DNA from 2 places in the Micromonospora sp. NPDC000121 genome. Region 1 is predicted to be linked to the other one. Evidence: riboswitches for the same ligand, from Rfam matches in the RefSeq annotation. Region 1 holds a riboswitch; the other holds the start of a gene.
What was found. Region 1 has a riboswitch for thiamine pyrophosphate ahead of ACFY23_RS06395 (ECF transporter S component). Riboswitches for the same ligand answer to the same signal wherever they lie in the genome.
Positions count from the first base shown of each region.

Region 1 (10,482 bases):
CCTTCCTTACACCCGGCGGCGGACGTCGGCGGCGGTGGACGGGCCGGGCGACCAGCGCGCCACCCAGGGCAGGTCGTCGGCGGGGGTGACCACGCCCTCCTCCAGGCCGGCGTAGCGCCCGGCCAGGATCCGCTTCGCGGCGGCCGTGTCGACCGAGTCGGTGTTGTCCCACAGGGCGGTGAAGAGCGCGTCGACCCGGACCCGGGCCTGCCGGCAGAACAGGTCGGCCAGCTCGACGTTCTCCGGCCGGGTGTCCCGCTCGGCGTAGGCGCGCACGCAGACGGCGGACATGGCGAACAGCTCCGCGCCGATGTCCACCACCCGGCCGAGGAACGCCTGCTTGCGCTCCATCTTCCCCTGCCACCGGGACATCGCGTAGAACGTCGACCGGGCCAGCTTGCGCGAGGTGCGCTCGACCTGCCGCAGGTGGCCGGCGAGCGGGCCGAACTCGCCGTACGCCGACGGGCGCTGGCCCTTGCCGACCGCCAGGGTGGGCAGCCACTTCGCGTAGAAGACGCCGGCCCGCGCGCCGGCGCGCGCCTTGCGGCCGAGCCCCGCGTCCGGGTCGATGATGTCGCCGGCGACGGACAGGTGCGCGTCGACCGCCTCCCGGGCGATCAGCAGGTGCATGATCTCGGTCGAGCCCTCGAAGATGCGGTTGATCCGCAGGTCGCGCAGCAACTGCTCGACCGCGGCCGGACGCTCGCCCCGCGCCGCCAGCGAGTCGGCCGTCTCGTAGCCACGCCCGCCCCGGATCTGGATCAGCTCGTCGGCGATCTTCCAGGCCATCTCGCTGGCGTAGAGCTTGACCAGCGCCGCCTCGATCCGGATGTCGTTGCGGTCGTCGTCGGCCAGCAGGCAGCACAGGTCGAGCATGGTCTCCATGCCGTAGGTCGTCGCGGCGATGAAGGAGAGCTTCTGGGCCACCGCCTCGTGCTCGCCGACGGGGCGTCCCCACTGCACCCGGTCGGCGGCCCACTCCCGGGCCACGTTCAACGCCCACTTGCCGGCGCCCACGCACATGGCCGGCAGCGACAGCCGGCCGGTGTTCAGGGTGGTCAGCGCGATCTTCAGGCCCTTGCCCTCGCCGCCGATGACGTTCTCCTTCGGCACGAAGACGTCGTGGAAGCGGGTGAGGCTGTTCTCCAGGCCGCGCAGGCCGACGAAGGAGTTGCGCCGTTCGATCGTGATGCCCTCGGCGTCGCCCTCCACGACGAAGGCGGTGATCCCGCCGCGCCGCCCTTCGGCGGCGGGGACCCGGGCCATCACCACGAGCAGGGTGGCGATGGTGCCGTTGGTGGCCCAGAGCTTCACCCCGTTGAGCCGGTAGCCGGCGCCGTCGGGGGTCGGCTCGGCGGTGGTGGCCAGCCGGGCCGGGTCGGAGCCGACGTCGGGCTCGGTGAGCAGGAACGCGGACACCTCGCCGGCGGCGAGGCGGGGCAGGAAGCGCTGCTTCTGCGCGGCGGTGCCGAACATCTTCAGCGGCTGCGGCACCCCGATGGACTGGTGCGCCGACAGCAGCGCGCCGATCGCCGGGCTGACCGAGCCGGCCAGCATGAGCGCCCGGCAGTAGTGCAGGTTGCTCAGCCCGAGCCCGCCGTACGACCGATCGATCTTCATGCCGAACGCGCCGAGCCGGGCCATGCCGTGGAACACGTCGTCCGGGATGGACGCGTCCCGTTCGATGACCGCGCCGTCCACCTCGGAGGTGAGGAACTCGCGGAACCGGCCGAGGAACTCGTCGGCCCGGGCGACGTCCGCCGCGTCGGGGCGCGGCCAGGGGTCGATCAGGTCGAGCCGGAGGCGGCCGAGGAAGAGCTCCTTGCCGAAGCTGGGCCGGTCCCACGAGGACTCGCGGGCCGCCTCGGCGACCTGGCGGGCCTCCTTCTCGGAGACCTGTCCCGCCTCCTTCGGCAGCGGCCCGGCCGCGCCGGCCATCGGCCTGTCCCCGGCGGCGGGCGTCGGAGCCTGCCCGGTGCCGGCCGCCGCGCCGCCGGGCGGTGCGGGCCGGTCGGCGCCGGCCGTCGGCACGCCCACGGTGTCCTTCGCCGCGGGCTGGTCGCCGCCGGATCCGTCCGGCGCGGGTCGGCTGTTCTGCGTCGTGGTCACGGCTGCCCCCTCGAACCTCGGTCCGGCTGCGTCAACGTGCTCGACAAACAGCACGCTACCCCCGGGTGTTACCCAGGGGTAGCGTTCGGTGAAGATCGAGTTCGTCGGCCGGGTCAGTCGCCGGGGAGGTGCTGGGGGTCGTCGTCCTCGTCGTCGATGTCGTCCTCGCCCCAGTTGCGCCGGGCGAACGGCAGGAACACCCAGAAGGTGAGGAACCAGAGCGCCGTGGCGCCGCTGAGCAGCAGGGCGACGCTCCGGTCCAGCACGAAGTCGGTGATCAGCAGCACCGCGCTGACCATCGAGATCAGCATGAAGGCGAGGCCGGCGCTGGCCATCCGGTGGGCGAACCGGACCAGCTCCGGCTTGCGGCCCTGCCGGAACAGCGCGCGGTGGAACGCCACCGGGGAAATGATCATCGCGGTCGCGGCGGCGGCCGCCAGCAACGAGACGATGTAGACGTCCTTCTGGAAACCGCTCGTCCTGGTGAACCCGTTGCTGAACGGCAGGGTCAGCAGGAAGGCGAAGAGGATCTGCACGCCGGTCTGCGCGACCCGCAACTCCTGCAACAGGTCGGCGAAGTTGCGCTGCCAGCGCTGCTTCTCGGTTTCCTTGGACACGCGCTACCTCCGGTCAGACGGTACTGCCGACGGGGTGCGCCCGTCGGCAGCAACGCTGATGCCCCACCGGCGGAGCCACGAAACCGGCTCACGCCGCCCGCGCGAGCCCCGGTTCCTTGCCGGCTCCGGTCAGGAGCCGCGGCGGATCCGGCCGGCGTACCGGGCCTCCAGGGCGTTGTTGTGCTCGTCGCCGCCGGCGATGTTGGCCGACAGGTAGACCGGGGGCCGCTCCCCCGTCGCGAGCAGCCGGGCCACCACCTCGACCGTGATCTGCTGCGCCAGCAGCGCCGCGGTGATCGACGAGACCGCGCCGACCGCGCCACCGCCGGGCAGCGGCAGCGTCGCGTCGCCGTACGGGGCGCCGTTGTCGAGCACCACGTCGGCGAGGTCGGCGAGCTTGCGCCCCGACGGGTGGCGCGAGGTCATCTGCCCGGAGTGCTGCGCCGAGGTGATCGCGACCAGCCCGTGGCCCTTCTCCTTGACCAGGGACGCGAACTCCACCATCGCGCCGTTGACGCCGGAGTTGGAGGCCAGCACGAAGACGTCCCCAGGGCTGACCGGGGCCAGCTCGTAGAGGCGGTGCGCCACCGACGGATCGCGTTCGAGCAGCGGCCCGAGCATGTCGGCCGGCGCGCCGCCGACCAGCACCAGGTCCCGCAGGGCGATCCGGTTGGTGGGCACCAGCCCGCCGGCCCGGCCCGCGATCTCCATCGCCAGCGCCTCCGAGTGGCCGGTGCCGAACGCGTGCACCACCCCGTCGGCGCGCACCGCGTCGGCGATCAGGTCGGCGGCCCGCCCGACCGCCTCGCGCTGGCTCGTGGCCACCCGCTGCATCGTCTCGGTCACCACGGCCAGGTAGTCCTCGGCGCTCACCGTCATGTGTCTCCTCCGTCCAGTCGTACGTCCGTCGAGGACGCCCGGCCACCCCGGGGGCGCGGGCGACACCGTGCCGGTCAGGCCGGGCCCCGCACCCGGGCCAGGATCGCCTCGGCCAGCGGGGCGGGCGCCTCGTCGGGAATCCAGTGGCTCACCCCGGGCAGCTCGACGAAACGGTAGTCGGCGCTCACGTGGCCGGCGCACGCCTCGGCCGCGGTCCGGCCGATCGCGATGTCACGGTCGCTCCACACGAAGGTGGTCGGCACCGGCACCGGCCCGGTGGCCGCCATGTCCCGCCGGGACATCGCCCGGTACCAGTTCAGCGCCGCCGTCAGCGCGCCCGGCTCGCGCATCGGGTCCGCGTACGCGGCCACCCGCTCGTCGTCGCCGACCCCGTGCAGCATCCGGCGCAGCCCGGTCGCGCCCAACGCCAGCAGCGCCTTCTCCGCCCGGCCCGGCTTGCGGAACACCGCGATGTACGCCGAGCGTGCCTTCTGCCCCGGGTCCTCGGCCAGCGCGTGCGCCATCGCGGCGGGGTGCGGCACGGAGACCGCGGTCAGCGTCCTGACCCGCTCCGGTTGCCGGGCGGCCAGGTCCCAGGCGACCAGCGCGCCCCAGTCGTGCCCCACGAGGTGCGCCGCGTCGACGCCGAGGGCGTCCAGCACGGCCACCGCGTCGGCGGCCAGCTCCGACATCCGGTACGCCTCGACCGCCTCCGGCCGCGCGCCCGGCGAGTAGCCGCGCTGGTCCGGCGCGTACGTGCGCAGGCCGGCGGCGTGCAGCGGCGGGACGACGTCGTCCCACTCCCCGCCGTGCTGGGGAAACCCGTGCAGCAGCAGGACGGGCGCGCCGCCCTCCGGACCGCCGACGCGTACGTCGAACGTGAGCCCGCGCGCCTCGATCCGCATGATCGCCAGCCTACCCAGGGGACGGGGTCACTCGTACTGGCGTTTGGGGGTGGGCACCTGCCGCCAGGACTCCACGTCGAGGTAGGGGATCTCGGCGTCGTTGACCGGGTCCCGGATGATCCGGTCGCTGTAGCGGCCGGTCACCTCGATCCAGGTGTCGTCGGCGAGCCCTTCGGGGGCGGCGCCGGTCAGGCCCAGCTTGACCGGCCGCCCGTCGGCCGCGCAGCAGGAGAGCACCATCCGGGCCAGGAGCGGTCGGCCGTCGGGGCCGGTGGTGACGAAACCGGTCAGCCGGACCCGGCGCCCGCCGAGCGACGCGCCCCGGTCGAACAGCGCCCGCGCGGCGTAGTCGAGCACGCTGACCTGCGCCGGGTCGCCGTCGGGCAGGGGCGGGTAGTCGGACGGCTGTTGCCGGGCGGAGAGCGCGGTGCCGGCCTGCCCGGCGGCGTACGAGCCGAGGGCGGGTGGGGCGACCAGGAGCAGACCCAGCGCCGGCAGGATCAGCAGCCAGCCGATCCGCGGCTCGTGGTGGCCGTGCCCGTGGTCGGCGGTGTGCTCGCCGGCGGCGCGGTCGTGCTCGCCGGCGGCGCCGTCGTGCTCGCCGGCGGCGCCGTCGTGCTCGCCGTCGGCGCGGTCGTGCTCGCCGTCGGCGCGGTCGTGGTCCCGGCCGGCGCCGTCGTGCTCGCCGTCGGCGGTCGGGGGCGCGGCGGCGCGCCGGAGGGCCGGACGCAGCTCGTACCAGAGGGTCATGACGGCGGCGACCACCAGCAGCAGGCCCGCGGCGACCAGGAAGGGGCGCAGCCCCTCCTTGACGTAGCGCAGGTAGAGGTCGGTGAGGCTGGCCCGGACCACCGCACCCCCGAGCAGCAGCAGGACGACGGCCTGCGCCTGCCGGTTCACAGCAGCACCGCCCCGGTCGCGGCGGCGACGGCGACGGCCACCGCGAAGGTGGCCGGGGCGAACCGCAGCGCGAACCGCCGGCCGAAGACGCCGGTCTGCATCGCGATGAGCTTGAGGTCGACCATCGGCCCCACCACCAGGAAGACCAGCCGGGCGGTCAGCGAGAACTGCGACAGCGAGGCGGCCACGAAGGCGTCGGCCTCCGAGCAGAGGGAGAGCAGCACCGCGAGCACGGCCAGCGCGAGCACCGAGAGCACCGGGTCCGCGGCGAGCGTCTGCAACCAACGCTCGGGCACGACGACGTTGATGGTGGCGGCGGCCGCCGCGCCGACCACCAGGAACCCGCCGGCGTGGGTGACGTCGTGCCGGACCGCCGCCCAGAACGCCCGCCCGCGCGAGCCGTCGTCCAGCTCCGGCCGACGCGGCAGCCGGATCCAGTCGGCCCGGCCGAGGCGCAGCCACAGCCACCCCATCACCATCGCGACGACCAGGCTCGCGAGGCCGCGGCCGAGGACCATCTCCGGGTCGTCGGGGAAGGCCACCGCGGTGGCGGTGAGCACGATCGGGTTGATGGCCGGGGCGGCGAGCAGGAAGGCCAGCGCGGCGGCCGGGGTGACCCCGCGCCGGATCAGCGAACCGGCGATCGGCACGGACCCGCACTCGCAGCCGGGCAGCACCACGCCGGCCGCGCTCGCCACGGGCACCGCGAGCGCGGGGTGCCGCGGCAGCGCCCGGGCCCAGAACGACCGGGGCACGAAGACCGCGATCACGGCGGAGAGGACCACCCCGAAGACCAGGAACGGCACCGCCTGCACCATCACCGAGACGAAGACGGTCGTCCAGGTCTGCAGCCGGGGCGCGGACAGCGCGCGGGCGAGCGGCTCACGGAAGACGACCAGCAGGATCAGCAGGCCCGCGAGCACCTCGACCGACCCGACCCGCCAGGCGCTCCCGCCGCCCGCCGGCTCCTGCGACGGTACGTCCGACGCGACCACGCGCTCCCGTCGCCGCGGCCCGCCCGCCGGCACGGTGTGGTGGTCAGTCCGCCCCGTCACGCACCCGTCCCTCTGCCCGTCCCGCCTGGCCGCCTCAGACTACCGGCCGACTGGGACATCTCGATGGACGCGGCGGGCCCCCCGCCCGTACCCATCGATCCGGACGGTGTTCCTCCTGGCGTCCCGTGACGGTCGTGCCGCCGGCGTCACGGTCGTGGCCGCCGCCACCAGGGCGCCCGCCCGTCCGGGAAGTCCCGGTCCCAGGCGGCCCGGGCCCGCAGCTTGGCGTAGAGAGCCAGCGACGCGAAGGCGCCGATTCCCAGCACGACGAGGAAGAACCAGAGCACGGTGCCGAGGTCGCCCCGACCCGCCGCGGACACGATCACGATCACTGCGATCGGCAGCACGCCGACCACCGTTCCCGCCAGGGTCAGGGCGAGGGTGCGCTCCGGCTTCTCGGAGGTGGCCACGAGCGGAGCCTCGCACGAGGGCGCGAGCACGGAGGGTGAGCACGCCGGTCGCCAGCCGCCCGCATCCGGGATGACCTGCGGAAAGATCACTTTGCCCGATGATCTTCAAAGGTGTTAGCGTCGCGCGACAACTTCACATCCGACAGGGGAGCGCACAGCGCTGAGAGTGCGGGCACCGCCCGCAGACCCTCGAACCTGATCTGGGTAATGCCAGCGCAGGGAGTTCGGTCGACCTCCAGCCGCGCCGCCGTCCGGGCACACCGGGCGCGGCGTGCGTCTTCTCCTGGTTCGCGTTCAGGACTGGGAGCAAATCATGCGAGACAACACGACCACCCGGTGGCGCACACTCGACGTCGTCATCGCCGCGGTGATCGCGGTGGCGTTCGGCGTCATCTTCTGGGCCTGGGGCCTGCTGTGGCGGGCCGTCGACCCGGCGTTCGCGTTCTTTCCGGCCGGCCAGGCGATCATGTACGGCGTCTGGCTGGTCCCGGCCGTGCTCGGCGGCCTGGTGATCCGCAAGCCCGGCGCGGCGCTCTTCTGCGAGGCGGTGGCGGCGACGGTCTCCGCGCTGCTCGGCTCGGAGTGGGGCGGCATCACCATCGTCCAGGGCCTGATCCAGGGCCTCGGCGCCGAGGTGGCCTTCGCCGCGTTCCGGTACCGCTCGTTCCGGCTGCCCACCGCGCTGCTCGCCGGCGCGCTGACCGGCCTCGGCGCGGCGCTGTTCGACTTCTTCGTGTGGAACGTCGACTACGCGCTCGGCAGCTACCGGATCCCGTACGCCCTGCTGACCGTCGTCAGCGCCGCCGCCGTCGCCGGCGCCGGCGGCTGGGCCCTCACCCGCGCCCTGGCGGGCACCGGCGTCCTGGACCGCTTCCCCGCCGGCCGCGAACGCGCCGCCATCTGACCGCCCACCCGCTCCTCCTCGTCGATCAAGAGGTTTGCGTCGGCTGGAGGCGGTTTCCCGGACGCAAACCTCTTGATCACCGGGACGGGACACGGCCCGGTCGGACTGCACGGAGGGAGGGGGCGACGTGGGGACGGTGACGCTGCGGGGGTTCGGGTGGCGGCACGCCGGGCGTCGGGCGTGGGCCGTACGCGGGGTGGACCTGCGGGTCGAGGCCGGCGAGCGGGTGCTGCTGCTCGGGCCGTCGGGCGCCGGCAAGAGCACCCTGCTCGCCGCGCTGGCCGGCCTGCTGCCCGAGGACTCGGGCGAGCAGGAGGGCACCGTCGAGATCGACGGGCTCGACCCCCGCAAGGGCCGGGAACGGGTCGGCATCGTCTTCCAGGACCCGGAGACCCAGCTCGTGATGGCCCGCAGCGGCGACGACGTGGCGTTCGGGCTGGAGAACCGGGGGATCCCCGCCGAGGAGATCTGGCCCCGCGTCGACGAGGCGCTGGCCCGGGTCGGTTTCCCGTACCACCGGGACCGGCCCACCGCGGCGCTCTCCGGCGGCGAACAGCAACGGCTCGCCCTGGCCGGGGTGCTGGCCCTGCGGCCCGGGCTGCTGCTGCTCGACGAGCCCACCGCCAACCTCGACCCCACCGGCGCCGCGCTCGTCCGCGCGGCGGTGGCCGGGGCGCTGGACGCCGACACCACGCTGATCCTGGTCGAGCACCGGGTCGCCGAGGCGCTGCCGCTGGTCGACCGGGTGGTCGTGCTCGAACCGGGCGGCGGCGTCCGCGCCGACGGCACGCCCCAGACGGTCTTCGGCACCCACGGCGACGCGCTCGCCGCCGCGGGCGTCTGGGTGCCCGGCCGGCCCGTGCCGCCCCGCCGCGCCACCGCGCCGGCCGGCGACCTGCTGCTCACCGCCGACCGGCTCGGCCTGCCACCCCGGCTGGCCGCCGTCGACCTGGCGGTACGCGCCGGCGAGGCGCTCGCCGTGCTCGGCCCGAACGGGGCCGGGAAGTCGACCCTCGCGCTGCTGCTCGGCGGGCTGCTGAAACCGGGAGCCGGCCGGGTCGCGGCGACGGCGGCACTGGCCGGCGCCGACGCCCGCACTCCCCCGCACCGCTGGCGCGCCCCCGCACTGGCCCGCCGGATCGGCTCGGTCTTCCAGGATCCGGAGCACCAGTTCGTCGCCACCACCGTCTTCGACGAGCTGGCCCTCGGCCCGCGCCGCACCGGCCGGCCGGAGGCGGCGGTCCGGGCCACGGTGGACGACCTGCTGTCCCGGCTGCGGTTGACGAAGCTCGCCGCGGCCAACCCGTACACCCTCTCGGGCGGGGAGGCGCGGCGGCTGAGCGTGGCGACGGCCCTGGCCACCGCGCCCCGCCTGCTCGTCTGCGACGAACCCACCTTCGGCCAGGACCGGCGGACCTGGCTGGAGCTGGTGGACCTCTTCGCCGAGCTGCGCGACGCCGGGCACGGCCTGGTCGCCGTCACCCACGACCCGGAGTTCGTCGCCGCCCTGGCCGACCGGCGCGTCACCCTGGAGCGGCCGTGACCAGCTCACGTAGCGCGCCGGTCGCGCACCCGCCGCGCCGCTGGGCCGTGACGGCCCCGGCGCCGGTCCCCTGCCCCGCCCGGCCCACCCCGGAGCGGCCGTGATCACCCTCGAACCGGTCGCCGCCCCCGACGCGCCGCTGGCCCGGCGCAACCCGGTGGCCAAGCTCGCCGCGGCGCTGGTGTTCTCGTTCATCCTGGTCGCCACCCTGGACCCGGTGGCCCCGGCGATCGCCATCGCCGTCGAACTGGCCGTGCTGCCGCTGTTCGGGGTCCGCTTCCGCGTGTTGGCCCGGCGGGCCTGGCCGCTGCTCGTCGGCGCGGTCGGCGTCGTGGTGACGCTGGTGCTCTTCGCGGCCGAGCGCTCCGGGCGGGTGCTGGTCGAGGCCGGCCCCGCCGTGGTCACCTCCGGCGTGCTGCTCACCGCGCTCGGCCTGGTGCTGCGCATGTTCGCCGTGGCGCTGCCCGGCGTCATCGTGTTCGCCACCACCGACCCCACCGACCTGGCGGACGCCCTGATCCAGAACGCGAAGGCGCCGGCCCGGTTCGCCATCGGGGCGTTGGCGGCGTTCCGGCTGGTGCCGCTGCTCGGGCAGGAGTGGCAGATGATCGCCATGGCCCGCCGCGCCCGCGGGGTGGAGGCGGGACGCAACCCGCTGGCGAAGCTGCGGCTGTTCGTCTCCACCGCCTTCGCGCTGCTGGTCGGGGCGATCCGCCGGGGCACCCGGCTGGCCGTGGCGATGGACGCCCGCGGCTTCGACGCCGGCACCCCGCGTACGGTCGCCCGGCGGCAGCGCTTCGTCGCCGCCGACGGGCTGCTGATCGCCGGGGCGGCGCTGCTGGCCGGCGCGGCGCTGGCGGTCAGCGTCCTGGCGGGAACCTTCCGGCCACTGATCGGCTGACCGCCGCGGCGGCTGCCGGTGGCACGGCTGCGGCGGTCGCCGGCGCCACGGGTCCGGCGGCCGAGGCCCGGCGGTCGCCTCGCCCTACCGGCGCCGGAGCTGGGCCACGCCGGTCTGGTACGCCAGCACGACGGCCTGCACCCGGTCGCGCACCCCGAGCTTGGCGAAGATGCGGTTGACGTGCGTCTTCACCGTCGCCTCGCCGAGGAAGAGCTGGTGGGCGATCTCCCGGTTGGACAGGCCGTCGGCCATCATTCGC
Region 1 is NZ_JBIAZP010000002.1:83,056-93,537, reverse strand. Features, by position in the region: gene ACFY23_RS06430 (acyl-CoA dehydrogenase family protein) at 7-1,938, opposite strand; gene ACFY23_RS06425 (DUF6328 family protein) at 2,223-2,726, opposite strand; gene ACFY23_RS06420 (SIS domain-containing protein) at 2,856-3,605, opposite strand; gene ACFY23_RS06415 (alpha/beta hydrolase) at 3,680-4,510, opposite strand; gene ACFY23_RS06410 (TIGR03943 family putative permease subunit) at 4,538-5,410, opposite strand; gene ACFY23_RS06405 (permease) at 5,407-6,405, opposite strand; gene ACFY23_RS06400 (hypothetical protein) at 6,612-6,875, opposite strand; TPP riboswitch at 7,010-7,115, shown strand; gene ACFY23_RS06395 (ECF transporter S component) at 7,189-7,779, shown strand; gene ACFY23_RS06390 (ABC transporter ATP-binding protein) at 7,907-9,322, shown strand; gene ACFY23_RS06385 (energy-coupling factor transporter transmembrane component T) at 9,423-10,223, shown strand; gene ACFY23_RS06380 (response regulator transcription factor) at 10,308-10,482, opposite strand, start outside.

Region 2 (10,482 bases), on a different contig from region 1:
CCGGGGTGCACGCCACCGGGCAGGTCTGCCACGTCGACCTGCCCACCGGCGTGTGGCGGGAGCACGAAGGGCGGCTGCTGCGCCGGCTGGCCCGGCTGCTCCCCACCGACGTGCGGGTGCGGGCGATGACCGAGGTGCCCGCCGACTTCGACGCCCGGTTCTCGGCCACCTTCCGCCGCTACGAGTACCGGGTCACCGACGCGCCGTGGGGCGCCGAGCCGCTGCGCCGGCACGAGGTGCTGGCCTGGCCGAAGCCGCTCGACCTGGCCGCGCTGAACGCCGCCGCGGCGGGGCTGGTGGGGGAGCACGACTTCGCCGCGTACTGCCGGCGCAAGGAGAACGCCACCACCCTGCGCGAGGTGACCCGGCTGGACTGGCGGCGGGACCCCGACGGGCTCCTCGTGGCCACCGTACAGGCCGACGCGTTCTGCCAGGCGATGGTGCGCAGCCTGGTCGGCGCGATGCTGGTCGCGGGGGACGGGCGCCGTCCGGTCGGGTGGCCGGGCAGCCTGCTCACCCGCCGGGAACGCTCCAGCGAGGTGACCGTGGCGCCGGCGCACGGGCTGACCCTGGTCGCCGTGGGCTACCCCGACGACCCGGCCGAGTACGCCCGCCGCGCCGAGGCGACCCGGCGGCTGCGCGTACCCCTGGAGGGCTGACCGCCGGGACGCGCTCGTCCGCCGCCTGCCACCTCGGCGGGTCGGCGCCGAGCCGCCCCGGGCGCCGGCCGTTGCCCCGGCCCCGCTCGGGAAGCGGCCGGTTCGAGGCGCGTTGATTGGGCCAGGTCGACCGGTGGAGAGCTGGCCTCCGGGGGCGCCGAACGGAACGGGTGCGCGGTCCCGAGCCCCGCGCACCCGTCCACACCGGAGGGCTCGTCACTCGCCCGGCAGCCCGCCCCCGTCCTGCGTGCCGGTGCGGTCCGCGCCCTCGTCGGTCGGCTGGCTGGCCGTCCCGCCGTCCGCCCGGCGCTCCAGCACACCCCGGTTGAGGTGCAGCTCGATCATGTCGAAGAGGATCTCCCGGGCCTTCGTGTCGCCCGAACCGATCGTCTCGCCGTCGGCGCGGACGACCACCGCGTACGCGAGGTAGTGGCCGCGCACCTGCCAGCCGACCCGCGCCGGAGCGGTGGCCATCGCCTGGGTGTCGTTGTCGGCCGCCATGCCCCGGAACCGGCCCTGCCGCTCGTCGAGCATCTGCCGGATCCGGTCGCGGGCGCGTTCGGCGCTGGCGCGGTCGGTCAGGTTGAACAGACCGGCGGTGACCAGGTGGTCGCCGTCGGCCGTGCGCAGGGTGGCCCGGACCACCTGGTTGCAGCCGAGCCGGACCAGCAGGTCGGCGACCTCCCCGGTGGCCGCGACCGCGCAGCTGGCGCTCGAGTGGGTCTTCAGCACCCGGTACGCGGGCTGCCCGTCGGCGACGACGAGCTGCGTGCCGGGGAACAGCTCCTTGGCGGTGAGCGGTGTCTGGTCGGTGTCCCGGGAGTCGAGGTCGTGCGCCTCGGCCTCTGCCCCGGCCGACTCGGCCACCTGGGGCTGGTCGGTGGGCGTGGCCCGTGGCGTCAGGTCGCGCTCGACCAGCAGGGCGGCGGCGCCGAGGCCGCAGAGCGCGAGCAGCACGAGCACGGCCGCTCCGCCGACCAGCACCTGCCACAGCCGGCCGCCGCCGCCCCGCTGCGGCACGGGACGCTCGGCCACCCCAGGTGCCTCGACGGTCACGGGTGCCTCGACCGCCTCGGGTGTCTCGACGGCCACGGGCGGCTCCGCCGGTGCGGGCGGGTGCACCTGCGGGTCCGACCGCACCGGCGGGTCCGATGGGGCCGGCGGGTCCGATGGCGCCGGCGGGGCCAGCCCCACCTCCCCCTGTGGCGCTGGGGGCGCCTGCGGCGCTGGCGGTGCTGGCGGTGCCGGGGGCGCCTGTTGCGCTGGGGGTGCCTGTTCCGCCGGCGCGTGCTGCGTGGGGGGCACCGGGGCTGCGGCGCGGACCCGCTCCGGCTCGGCGGAGGGCGGCGCGACCCGGCTGACCCGGGGCAGCGACGGCGTCGGGAAGCGGGAGGGGGAGGGACCTGCCGGTGGAGGCGGACCGGCACCGAGCACCGGCCGGTCGGACCCGGGATCCGGGTACTCCATGAACACGTCCTCATCGGACTGGTACCGATACACCATGTCGCCCAGGGTAGGAGGCATTGTCCCTTTAGGTGGTAATTTTGGGAAATTGTGGGTCTAGCTGTTTGGTGTCGTGCTGCGCCCGCTCCTCGGCCCCCAACCGGTCGGCGGCGAGGGCGGTGCGAGAATTGCCGGCGTGACCGGCGACCACTACTTCACCGCTGAACCCGCGACGGCCGCCCACCCGCGCGAGGTCGAGTTCGCCGCCGCCGGCCGCGACTACACCCTGACCTCCTCCGGCGGGGTCTTCTCCGCCGCCCGCCTCGACCCCGGCACGGCGGTGCTGCTGCGCAAGGCGGAGCTGCCGCCCGCGGGCACCACCGGCGCCCTGCTCGACCTCGGCTGCGGCTTCGGGCCGATCACCTGCGTGCTCGCCACCTCGGCGCCGTCGGCGACCGTCTGGGCCGTCGACGTCAACGAGAGGGCCCGGGAGCTGACCGCGGCCAACGCGGCGCGGATCGGCGCGGCCGACCGGGTACGCGTCGCCGCGCCGGACGACGTGCCCGCCGACGTGACGTTCGCCCAGCTCTGGTCCAATCCGCCGATCCGGGTGGGCAAGGACGAACTGCACCGGATGCTGCTGCGCTGGCTGCCCCGGCTCGCCCCGGACGGCGTCGCCTGGTTGGTGGTCGCCCGCCATCTCGGCGGCGACTCGCTGCAACGCTGGCTGGTCGACCAGGGTTGGCAGGTCGAACGGCACGCCAGCCAGAAGGGCTACCGGGTGCTGCGCGTCACCCGGTAATTGGTTGGGCCGCCCGGGGGGTGCTCGGGCAGGATGCCGGCGTGGGATACGTGGACGTGGCAGCCGTCGGGCACATCCTCCCCGACGGGCGGGAACTCTTCACCGACGTCTCGTTCCGGGTCGGCGAGGGCGCCAAGGTGGCCCTGGTCGGGCCGAACGGCGCCGGCAAGACGACCCTGCTGCGGATGGTGGCCGGCGACCTGCCGGTCAAGACCGGCGCGATCGCGCGGTCCGGCGGGCTGGGCGTGATGCGTCAGTTCATCGGCATGATCGGCGACGAGTCCACACTGGCGGACCTGGCGCTGTCGCTCGCCCCGCCGGCGCTGCGCGACGCCGGCCGCCGGCTCGCCGAGACCGAGGCGGCCATGCGGGCGGCCGAGGTCCGCGGCAAGTACAGCACCGCCGCCGGCAAGGCCCAGTTGGCGTACGCGGACGCGCTCGCGGCCTGGGGCGAGGTCGGCGGGTACGACGCCGAGGTGCTCTTCGACACCGTCGCCACCATCGTGCTCGGCCTGCCGTGGGACGGCGCCCGGGAGCGTCCGGTGCGTACCCTCTCCGGCGGCCAGCAGAAGCGCTTCGCCCTCGAACTGCTGCTGCGCGGCCCCGACGAGGTGCTGCTCCTCGACGAGCCGGACAACTTCCTCGACGTGCCCGGCAAGCGCTGGCTGGAGGGGCGGCTGCGCGAGTCGGCCAAGTCGGTGCTCTACGTCTCGCACGACCGGGAGCTGCTGGCGCACACCGCCGACCGGGTGGTCGCCGTGGAGGGCGGCAGCGCCTGGGTGCACCCCGGCGGCTTCGCGAGCTGGCACTCCGCGCGGGTGGCCCGGCACGCCCGCCTCGACGAGCTGCGCAAACGCTGGGACGAGGAGCACCAGAAGCTGCGCGAGCTGATGCTGATGTACAAGCAGAAGGCCGCGTACAACGACGGGATGGCCTCGCGCTACCAGGCCGCGCAGACCCGGTTGCGCAAGTTCGAGGAGGCCGGGCCGCCGCCCGTACCGCCGAAGGACCAGGACATCCGGATGCGCCTGACCGGCGGGCGGACCGGCAAGCGCGCGGTGGTCTGCGAGCAGCTCGAACTCGACGGCCTGACCTACCCGTTCGACCTGGAGATCTGGTACGGCGACCGGGTGGCGGTGCTCGGCGCCAACGGCACCGGCAAGTCGCACTTCCTCCGGCTGCTGGCCCGTGGCGGCAGCGACCCGGATCCGGCCAACGGCCCGGTCGACGGCGCGGCGGCGCTCGCGCCGGTCGCGCACGACGGGGTGGCCCGGCTCGGCGCCCGGGTGCGCCCCGGGCACTTCTCGCAGACCCACGACCGGCCGGAGCTGATGGCGAAGACCCTCGTCGAGATCCTCTGGCGGGGCGACGACCACCGCGCCGGCATGGACCGGCACGCGGCGATGGCGGCGCTGTCCCGGTACGAGCTGGCGGGGCAGGGCGACCAGCGCTTCGGCACCCTCTCCGGCGGGCAGCAGGCGCGGTTCCTGGTGCTGCTGCTGGAGCTGTCCGGCGCGACGCTGCTGCTGCTCGACGAGCCCACCGACAACCTGGACCTGGCGTCGGCGGAGGCGCTGGAGGCCGGGCTGACGGCGTTCGAGGGGACCGTGGTCGCGGTGACCCACGACCGCTGGTTCACCCGCTCGTTCGACCGGTTCCTCCTCTTCCGGAGCGACAACGAGGTGGTGGAGACCCCCGAGCCCGTCTGGGACGTGGCGTGATCCCCGCCGACCTGGCCGACCGCCTGTGCGCGGTCGGCGGGGTCGTCGCGGTCGCGCTCGGCGGCAGCCGGGCCCGCGGCGAGCACCGGCCCGACTCCGACTGGGACCTCGGCCTCTACTACCGGGGCGAACTGGACGTGCCGGGGCTGCGCGCCGTCGCCGCGTCGGTCGCCGACGAGCAGGTCGAACTGACCGCTCCCGGCGGCTGGGGGCCGTGGGTCGACGGCGGCGGATGGCTGCGCGTCGGTGGGGCGGCGGTCGACTGGATCTACCGCGACCTCGACCGGGTGCAGCGGGTCTGGGCCGACTGCCAGGCCGGCTGGTACGACGTCGGCGTGCAGGCCGGGCATCCGCTCGGTTTCTACTCGTCCGCGTACGCCGGCGAGGTGGCGCTCTGCCGTGTGCTCGCTGACCCGACCGGCGAGCTGACCGCGCTGCGGGGGGAGACACGGGCGTACCCGCCGGCCCTGGCCGACGCCCTCCGGGCCGGCGGCTGGGAGGCCCGGTTCCTGCTCGCCGGCGCCGCCAAGGCCGCCGTGGCCGGCGACAGCGGGTACGTGGCCGGCTGTCTGTTCCGGGCGGTCGGCGTACTCGCCCAGGTGTTGCACGCCCGGGCCGGGCGGTGGCTGGTCAACGAGAAGGGCATGATCGCCTCCGCCGGGCGGCTGCCGGGCGCCCCGCCCGACTTCGCCCGGCGGGCGCACGCGCTGCTCGGCGGTGCCGGGCACACGCCGGACGAGCTGGCCGGCACACTCTCCGCCGCCGGCCGGCTCGTCGCCGACGTGCTCGACTGACGGTCCCGGCGGGTGGGCCGGGCGGCCCGTCGGCTCGCCGAGTCGTGGCGGGCCGACCTGGTGCCGCGGGCCGGCTTCGAGGGCCCCGGCGCGCGGCGGTCGGCTTCGAGCTCCGGCGTGCGGCGGTCGACTTCGAGCTCCGGCGTGCGGCGGTCGACTTCGAGGTCAGCGGCGTGCGGCGGGCCGGCGGGCATAGGGTGGATCTCGTGACTGAGATGAACTACCGCCGGTTGGGCGACTCCGGGCTCGTGGTGTCCGTGGTCGGCATCGGCTGCAACAACTTCGGCCGCAAGCTCGACCTCGACGGCACCCGGGCGGTGGTCGACGCCGCGCTGGACGCCGGGATCAACTTCTTCGACACCGCCGACATCTACGGCGAGCCGCAGGGCGGCTCCGAGGAGCTGCTGGGCCAGGCGCTCAAGGGCCGCCGCGACGACGTGGTGGTGGCCACCAAGTTCGGCATGGACATGCACGGGCTCAACGGCCCCGACTTCGGCGCCCGGGGCGCGCGGCGCTACATCGCCCGCGCCGTGGAGGCGTCGCTGCGCCGGCTCGGCACCGACCACATCGACCTGTACCAGATGCACGAGCCCGACCCGGGCACCCCGATCGACGAGACCCTCGCCGCGCTGGACGACCTGGTCCGCGCGGGCAAGGTGCGCTACCTGGGCAACTCCAACTTCGCCGGGTGGCAGATCGCCGACGCGGACTGGGTGGCGTCGTCCAACGGCCGGTCCCGGTTCATCAGCGCGCAGAACCACTACAGCCTGCTGGAACGCTCCGTCGAGGCCGAGGTGGTGCCGGCCTGTGAGCGGTTCGGCCTCGGGCTGCTGCCGTTCTTCCCGCTGGCCAACGGGCTGCTCACCGGCAAGTACAAGCGCGACCAGGCCCCGCCCGCCGGCAGCCGCCTCGCCGGTGGCGGCCGGTACGCCCAGCGCCTCGCCGCCGCCAACTGGGACACCATCGAGGCCATCGAGGCGTACGCGAACGAGCGGGGGCTGTCGATGCTGCAGGTGGCCATCGGCGGGCTGGCCGCCATGCCGGCGGTGACGTCGGTGATCGCCGGCGCCACCACGCCCGAGCAGGTGCGCTCCAACGCGGAGGCGGGCGCCTGGCAGCCCACCGACGAGGACCTGGAAGCCCTGCGCGCCATCCTCTGACCGGCGTACGCCGCCTCGGCACCCGCTGCGGTGTCGGGGCGGTCCGCCGGCCAACGCGCTCGTCCGGGGCCGGGCCGTATTCCACCGGTGGAACACCAGGCATGTCTCCGGCACTGGGAGCCAGCTCTGGTGTTCCACCCGTCCCTGTCGCCTTTTCGCCGGGCGCCCTCTGCTGCCGCGCGGCCGTTGCCGGGCGGCCGTCCCATTGGCGCGTGCCGGGCGGGCGGGGCGCCGCGCCACCTGTAGGAGCGAACGCGCGCCGGCGGGTGGAACGGCAGAGCCGTCACTGCGAGTGGGTGACAGCCCTGCTGTTCCGCTCGTCAGCGCGTTCATACAGGGCGTCGGTGACGAGGCGTACGGTCCGGGTCCGGTGCCGGAGCACGTCGTCGGCGGTGAAGCGGAGGACGACCCAGCCGGCCGCACGCAGCGCGTTCAGCCGGGCGACGTCCTGCCGGAAGTGGGCGCGTTCCCGGTGGTGGTCGCCGTCGTACTCGACCGCGACGCGCAGGGCGGGCCAGGCCAGGTCGACCCGACCGACGAACCGTCCCCGAGCGCCGGAGGGCATCCGGACAGCATGGCGTGACGGGGAGGTCACTCGCCGCCCCGGTCGTCGGCTTCGGACGGTCGGTGTGAAATCCGCGTCCCGCCCTTGGCGTATCCGGCGATCCGTCGTACGGTGACACGCGCAAGTGACCCACGGGAGCCCGGTGCACCGGGCTGAGAGGGGGGCTGAGAGCCCCCGACCGTCGAACCTGATCCGGGTAATGCCGGCGCAGGGAGGAGTGTTGCCGTGCCGTCCCTGGGACGACTGCATCTGATCACCGACGCCCGACCCGGGCGGGATCCGCTGACCGTGCTCCGGGCCGCCCTGCCGGTGGCCCGCGCCGAGCTGGTCGTGCAGGTCCGCGTGGCGGACGACGCCACCGACCGGGAGGCGTACGACCTGGCCCGCCGGGTGCTCGCGCTCTGCGCGCCGTACGACGTCCCCTGCCTCGTCAACGACCGGCTGCACGTGGCGCTGGCGGTGGGCGCCGCAGGCGGGCACGTCGGCGCGGCGGACCTTCCGGTCGGGGCGGCCCGCCGGGTGCTCGGCGCGACCGCCGTGCTCGGGGCAACCGCCCGCGAGCCGGGGACGGCCGCCGAGGCGGTCGCCGCCGGAGCCAGCTACCTGGGTGTCGGCCCCTGCCACGCCACCAGCACCAAGACCGGCCTGCCGGCGCCGATCGGCCCGGCCGGGGTGCGCGCCGTCGCCGCCGCCGTGGACGTGCCGGTCGTCGCGATCGGCGGGGTGACCGCCGCGAACGCGCCCGCGCTGCTGGCCGCCGGGGCGTACGGGGTGGCGGTGGTGGGGGCGCTGTCCGGGGCGGCCGATCCGGCCCGGGCGACGGCGGAGCTGCTGGGAGCGCTGGGGTGCTGAGCCGGCCGGACGTCGCCGTGGTGGGGGCGGGACCGGTCGGGCTGGCGATCGCCTGGCGCTGCGCCTCGCGGGGGCTCCGCGTCGTCGTGCACGACCCCGCCCCGGGCTCCGGCGCGTCGCACGTCGCCGCCGGGATGCTCGCCCCGGTCGCCGAGGCGTACTTCGGCGAGCACGAGCTGACCGGGCTGCTCACCGCCTCCGCCGCCCGCTGGCCGGCCTTCGCCGCCGAGCTGACCGCCGCCACCGGCGCGGACGTCGGCTACCGGACCGAGGGCACCCTGGTGGTCGGGCTCACCGCCGACGACCTGGCCGAGGCGCGGCGGCTGTGGGCGTACCAGCAGGGTCTCGGACTGCCGGTGACGCCGCTGCGCCCCTCGGCGCTGCGGGACCGCGAGCCGGCGCTGGCGCCCCGGGTGCGCGGCGGCGCGCTCGCCGCCACCGACCACCAGGTCGACCCGCGCCGCCTGGTGCCGGCGCTGCGCACGGCCGCCGAGCGGGCCGGCGCGACGCTGGTGCCCGCCGCCGTGCGCGATCTGTCCGAGGTGGATGCCCGCGTCACGGTGGTCGCGGCCGGCTGCGGGGCGGCGGCCCTGACCGGGCTGCCGGTGCGGCCGGTGAAGGGCCAGGTGCTGCGGCTCCGCGCGCCCGGCGGCGGCGCGCCGGGCTTCCGGCACGTCATCCGGGGGTACGCCGACGGCGAGCACGTCTATCTCGTGCCCCGCGACAGCGGGGAGGTGGTGGTGGGCGCGACCGTCGAGGAGCGCGCCGACACCGACGTCTCCGCCGGGGCGGTGCTGCGCCTGCTCCGCGCCGCCGTCGACCTGTTGCCGGAGCTGGCCGAGTACGACCTGGTCGAGACCCTCGCCGGCCTGCGCCCCGGCACCCCGGACAACGCCCCGATCCTCGGCCCGCTGCCCGGCCGGCCGGGCGTGCTCGCCGCGACCGGGCACCACCGGCACGGCATCGTGCTCACCCCGGTCACCGCCGACCTGATCGCCGACCTGGTCGTCACCGGTACGGCGGACCCGCTGCTCGCCCCCTTCACCCCGGACCGGTTCGCGCCGCCCGTGACCCGCGGGCCGTCCGCACCCGAGGAGGAAATCGCGTGGAACTGACGGTGAACGGCGCCGGGCGCAGCGTGCCCGGCGGCTCGACGGTGGCGGACCTGGTCCGCGCGGTCACCGACCAGCAGCGCGGCCTCGCCGTCGCGGTCAACGGGGAGGTCGTGCCGCGTACCGGCTGGCCGGCGACCGTGCTGCGCGACGGCGACCGGGTCGAGGTGCTCAGCGCCGCCCAGGGCGGGTGACGCGGTGGGTTTCGACCTGGGCGGCGTGAGCCTCACGTCCCGCCTGATCCTCGGCACCGGCGGCGCGGCCAACCTGCGCGTGCTGGAGGACGCGATCCGCGCCTCCGGCACCGAACTGGTCACCCTGGCCCTGCGCCGCGTCGACACCGCCCCCGGCGCCGCCGGCGGGCTGCTGGACCTGCTCGACCGGTGCGGGGTGCGGCTGCTGCCGAACACGGCCGGCTGCTACACGGCGGGCGAGGCCGTCAAGGTGGCCCACCTGGCCCGCGAGGCGTTCGGCACCGACTGGGTGAAGCTGGAGGTGATCGGCGACGAGCGCACGCTGCTGCCCGACGGGGTGGAGCTGCTGCGCGCCGCCGAGGAACTCGTCGCGGACGGGTTCGTGGTGCTGCCGTACACGTCGGACGACCCGATCCTGGCGCGGCGGCTGGCCGACGTCGGCTGCGCCGCGGTGATGCCGGCGGGCGCGCCGATCGGCTCCGGCCTGGGCGTGTCGAACCCGCACCACATCCGGCTGATCCGGCAGAGCGTCGACGTGCCGGTGATCCTGGACGCCGGCATCGGCACGGCCTCCGACGCGGCGCTGGCCATGGAGTTGGGCTGCGACGCGGTGCTGCTGGCCAGCGCGGTCACCCGCGCCGTCGACCCGGTGGCGATGGCCACCGCGATGCGGTACGCGGTCGAGGCGGGGCGGCTCGCGTACGGGGCGGGCCGCATCGCCCGCCGCTTCCACGCCCTGGCCTCCACCCCCGACGAGGGACGGCCGGAACTGTGACCCGCCCCGGTCCCGTTCCTGCCGATCTTGGTGCGGAAGCGCTCCCGGAGGGGCCGTTTCCCGCCAGGATCTCGCGTGGGCCGTCCGGCGTCGTGCTGCTGACCGACCGGTGGCAGGCGCGGCGGCCGTTGACCGAGGTGGTCGCCGGGGCCGTGGCGGGGGGAGTGCGGTGGGTGGTGCTGCGGGAGCGGGACCTGCCCCGGGCCGAGCGCGCGGCCCTCGCCGTCGAGCTGCGCGCGATCCTCGCCGAGGTCGGCGGCACGCTGGTGGTGGCCGGCCCGGACCCGCTCGACGGGGACGCGGTGCACCTGCCGTCGGCCGGCCCGTATCCGCCGCCGCGCCTCGGTCTGGTCGGCCGCTCCTGCCACGATCGGGCCGAGTTGGCGCGACTGACCACGGAGGACT
Region 2 is NZ_JBIAZP010000006.1:386,408-396,889, reverse strand. Features, by position in the region: gene truA (tRNA pseudouridine(38-40) synthase TruA) at 1-659, shown strand, start outside; gene ACFY23_RS20100 (hypothetical protein) at 876-1,751, opposite strand; gene ACFY23_RS20095 (methyltransferase) at 2,299-2,904, shown strand; gene ACFY23_RS20090 (ATP-binding cassette domain-containing protein) at 2,946-4,625, shown strand; gene ACFY23_RS20085 (nucleotidyltransferase domain-containing protein) at 4,622-5,419, shown strand; gene ACFY23_RS20080 (aldo/keto reductase) at 5,617-6,579, shown strand; gene ACFY23_RS20075 (DUF559 domain-containing protein) at 6,863-7,144, opposite strand; TPP riboswitch at 7,267-7,375, shown strand; gene thiE (thiamine phosphate synthase) at 7,370-7,996, shown strand; gene thiO (glycine oxidase ThiO) at 7,990-9,111, shown strand; gene thiS (sulfur carrier protein ThiS) at 9,102-9,302, shown strand; gene ACFY23_RS20055 (thiazole synthase) at 9,307-10,077, shown strand; gene ACFY23_RS20050 (thiamine phosphate synthase) at 10,146-10,482, shown strand, end outside.
Region 2: another riboswitch for thiamine pyrophosphate. It lies ahead of thiE (thiamine phosphate synthase); the one in region 1 lies ahead of ACFY23_RS06395 (ECF transporter S component).